DNA from 2 places in the Staphylococcus sp. acrmy genome. Region 1 is predicted to be linked to the other one. Evidence: predicted binding sites of a transcription regulator. Region 1 holds the regulator's gene; the other holds the start of a gene.
The links. The regulator LexA, encoded in region 1, represses DNA repair genes until DNA is damaged. The targets are predictions, from matches to a motif close to CGAACATATGTTCG.

Region 1 (2,213 bases):
ATTACTTTTGTACTTTCAATTTGTTTCTTAAACCCTTTTCTGAATGCTTCTAGATATTGTTTACGTAACTTTGATTGTTCTTTAGCTTCAGCTTCAGTTAAGCCCTTTTCTTTTTTCTTTCTAGCTAATTCATTAATTCTATCTATATTTAAGTTCTCTTTAGTCAATACAACCACTCTTTCTATAAGTAAATAAAACGTACTTATTAAACCATTTTTATTACTTCATAGAATATAACAAAAAAGAGATTAGGACAAAAGCTTTAGATATAAAAGCAAAATATTCCTAATCTCTATATATTATATTTATTCTACTAAAGCGAACACTTTATAGTCATTTAGTTCTGTATTTTTCTCTTTTACGTTCTTACTATTATCATTAATGATGGCCTTTTTAGAAATAGTATGATCGGTAATTTCGTACGTTTGTTCCGTTTGAGAGTTATGATATAAATTCAAGAAAAAAACTAGAAAAACAATGCATGACACTGCTAATACGACTATATTTGTGATGAATTTACTAGTATATTTGTTTAACATTTATTTCCACTCCTAGAACGTTCGTTTGTATTAATACCTTATCAGAACATCTGTTCTTAGTCAACACAAAAACGAACAAATGTTTGTTCAACAATAAAATAAATGCTATAATATGATTAAATAAAACTAGGGAGTGCCTATATATGAGAGAATTAACTAAAAGACAAAGTGAAATATATGATTATATAAAACATGTCGTGCAAACGAAAGGTTATCCACCAAGTGTTCGTGAAATTGGAGAAGCGGTTGGATTAGCCTCTAGTTCAACAGTACACGGTCATTTATCTAGACTTGAAGAAAAAGGTTATATTAAGAGAGATCCTACAAAACCGAGAGCCATTGAGATTGTAAGCGAACAATCTAATGATGCAGTAAATATGGAAGAAACTATATATGTCCCTGTAATTGGTAAAGTTACAGCCGGTATTCCTATTACTGCAGTTGAGAACATTGAAGAATATTTCCCATTACCAGAACACTTAACATCTACACATAATAGTGATATTTTTATTCTAAATGTTGTTGGCGAAAGTATGATTGAAGCTGGTATTTTAGATGGAGATAAAGTAATTGTGAGAAGTCAAACGATTGCTGAAAATGGAGATATTATTGTAGCCATGACTGACGAGGATGAAGCTACAGTAAAACGATTTTTCAAAGAAAAAAATCGTTACAGATTACAACCTGAAAATGCTACTATGAGTCCTATATACTTGGATAACGTTACTGTTATTGGTAAAGTAATAGGTCTTTATAGAGAATTATAGGCTATATTTGTTATCTTTCGTTAAAATCTCTCTTATATATTTAATATAAATAGTAAAGAGCTAGGAAAACATTTAAATGCTTTCCTAGCTCTTTTGTTTATCAGATTCTTTTTTATTCAAAATTTCTTTTACTTTATCTAGAATATCTTTTTTATTTTTATCTTTAGTTGTCATAATATCAACTTCCTTATCAACTAAAAGATACCCCAAATAGTTCACTTTGAAACTATTAACCTGTATAATTTTCCGTCCAGTATGGTTGGCGCTTGTCATTAAAGTCTACTCCAACACCTAAAGTACTAAAACTTGTGTTTAGAATATTTTTCCGATGTCCTAATGAATTCATCAAACCTTCATGCGCAAAAATACTACTTTGCTGGCCATATGCCAGGTTCTCGCCTGCAGAATTAAAATTAATATTATCTTTTTTTAATCTATCGAAAGGTGAATCCCCGTCTAGATTTGTATGATCAAAATAATTATTTTCGGCCATATCCTCACTATGTTTTCTAGCAGTATTTGAGATTGACTTAGAGTAATTTAGAGTATTCAACCCATGCTGTTTTCTTTCTGAATTTACTAAATCAAAGTTTTGATGTTCGTAACTCTCTTTTAATTTAGAGAAAGGTGCCCCATATTGTTGTTGTAATCTATTCTCCATAGCATCACTAACTTGAAGTAAAGCGGTAACACCATCATTATTGTGCTCGTCGTAAAAAACTGTGGAATAGACATGCGAATCATGGAAGACATCATATTCATCGTTGTCAATTTCTATTCGATATCTGCCTTTGGTCATTTCTTCGATTGGTTTACCTAGTCGTTTTTCAACTACATCTCTTGGTGTATTATACTTAACTTTTGATTTCGAAGTAATTACGTTCTGATTGCTGTATAATGCATTGAC
Region 2 (2,213 bases), on a different contig from region 1:
TTAGTTTTAACTGGTGGATTAGGTCCAACTAAAGACGATTTAACTAAACATACAGTGGCTAACGTATTAGGTAAACAACTTGTTACTGATAATGATGCTTTGAAATATATTGAAAATTATTTTAAAGAACAAGGGCAAGAAATGACACCTAATAATAAACAACAAGCTCTAGTAATTGAAAACGCTAAAGTTTTAAAAAATAACAATGGTATGGCTCCAGGTATGTTGTATGAACAAGATGATAAAAAAATAATTTTATTGCCTGGACCTCCTCGTGAAATGCAACCAATGGCTAAAAATGAATTATTACCATATTTAATGGATGATGATAAAGTTATCTTTTCAGAACAGTTAAGATTTGCTGGAATTGGAGAATCCAAAGTTGAAACCGAATTAATGGATTTAATTGATAATCAAACCAATCCAACAATTGCGCCTTTAGCTGGTGCACACGAAGTATATATTAGATTAACAGCCAATGCTGATTCCGTTGATGAATGTAAATCATTAATTCAACCTATTAAAGAGAAGGTTTTAGATAGAATTGGCACTTACTATTATGGTTCAGACGACATAGTTATTGAACAATCAGTAATGAATGTAATAAATAAGACATTTAGCGTCTATGATGGCGTGACAAACGGAGCACTATATACACGCCTGAAAACGCATGATGAAGACGAATTACTTAAAGGCCAGCTACCAGATTCTGACATCTTTATTAGCGATATGCCTAATAATGAAGAAAAAGTTAAAAAGGCAGCGAACTATGTAAAAGATTTATATAAAACAGATATGGGTATAGCTTTAATACACGATGAAGAACAAGTGTATTTAAGAATGGTAAGCCATGATGAATTTAAAGTAGATTCATTTAAAATGCCGTTAAACAGAAATATGTTACAAAACAGAAGTCAAAATTATGCATTGATTAGATTACTTAATTGGGTAAAATAAATTTTAAATTTGATATATTGTTTGAATTTTAGTACGTTTGTTCGATTTTTAAGATTTAAAGGTTATATAAGCGAACAAATATTCGCAAAATACTTGTAATTAGGTTAAAATAAATGTATAGTATTAACTAAGATAATAATGATAACTATCTCATTAGGAGGTTTCGCTTTGGATAATGATCGTCAAAAAGCTTTAGATACAGTTATAAAAAATATGGAAAAATCTTTCGGTAAAGGTGCCGTAATGAAACTCGGTGATAATAAAGGACGCCGTGTATCAAGTGTATCAAGTGGTTCAGTTACTTTAGATAACGCACTTGGAGTAGGTGGCTACCCTAAAGGAAGAATCATTGAAATATATGGACCAGAAAGTTCTGGTAAAACAACAGTAGCATTACATGCTATTGCAGAGGTTCAAAAAAATGGCGGAGTAGCCGCATTTATTGATGCCGAACATGCGTTAGACCCAGAATACGCAGAAGCATTAGGAGTAGATATTAATAATCTATACTTATCTCAACCTGACCATGGTGAACAAGGCTTAGAAATCGCAGAAGCATTTGTAAGAAGTGGTGCTGTTGATATCGTAGTAGTAGACTCAGTTGCTGCATTAACTCCTAAAGCAGAAATTGAAGGTGAAATGGGTGACACACATGTTGGTTTACAAGCCCGTTTAATGTCACAAGCATTACGTAAACTTTCAGGTGCTATTTCAAAATCAAACACAACTGCTGTCTTTATTAACCAAATTCGTGAAAAAGTTGGCGTTATGTTCGGTAATCCTGAAACTACTCCGGGTGGTAGAGCGTTAAAATTCTACAGTTCTGTCCGTTTAGAAGTTCGTCGTGCTGAACAATTAAAACAAGGACAAGATATTGTGGGTAATAGAACTAAAATTAAAGTCGTTAAAAATAAAGTTGCCCCACCATTTAGAGTAGCCGAAGTCGACATTATGTATGGTCAAGGTATATCTAAAGAAGGCGAATTAATTGATTTAGGTGTTGAACATGAAATTGTAGATAAATCAGGTGCATGGTACTCATATAATGGTGAACGAATGGGTCAAGGTAAAGAAAATGTTAAATCATACCTAAAAGAAAATCCTCAAATTAAAGATGAAATTGATCGTAAATTACGTGAAAAACTCGGGATTTTTGATGGTGACATTGAAGAAAAAGAAAAAGAAGAAGAACCAGCTGAAACTTTATTTGATGATAAATAACTTTTAAAGAGCTTAATAGCCTATTAATTAGAGTT

Region 2: recA (recombinase RecA) is a predicted target of LexA. The motif match lies at 1,029-1,042, and genes of this name have one in related genera.

What each region holds. Positions count from the first base shown of each region.
Region 1 is NZ_JALCVE010000012.1:1,918-4,130, reverse strand. It holds gene FH144_RS10755 (DUF896 domain-containing protein) at 1-167, opposite strand, end outside; gene sosA (DNA damage-induced cell division inhibitor SosA) at 306-539, opposite strand; gene lexA (transcriptional repressor LexA) at 683-1,306, shown strand; gene FH144_RS10740 (CAP domain-containing protein) at 1,536-2,213, opposite strand, start outside.
Region 2 is NZ_JALCVE010000002.1:31,836-34,048, reverse strand. It holds gene FH144_RS01965 (CinA family nicotinamide mononucleotide deamidase-related protein) at 1-957, shown strand, start outside; gene recA (recombinase RecA) at 1,126-2,178, shown strand.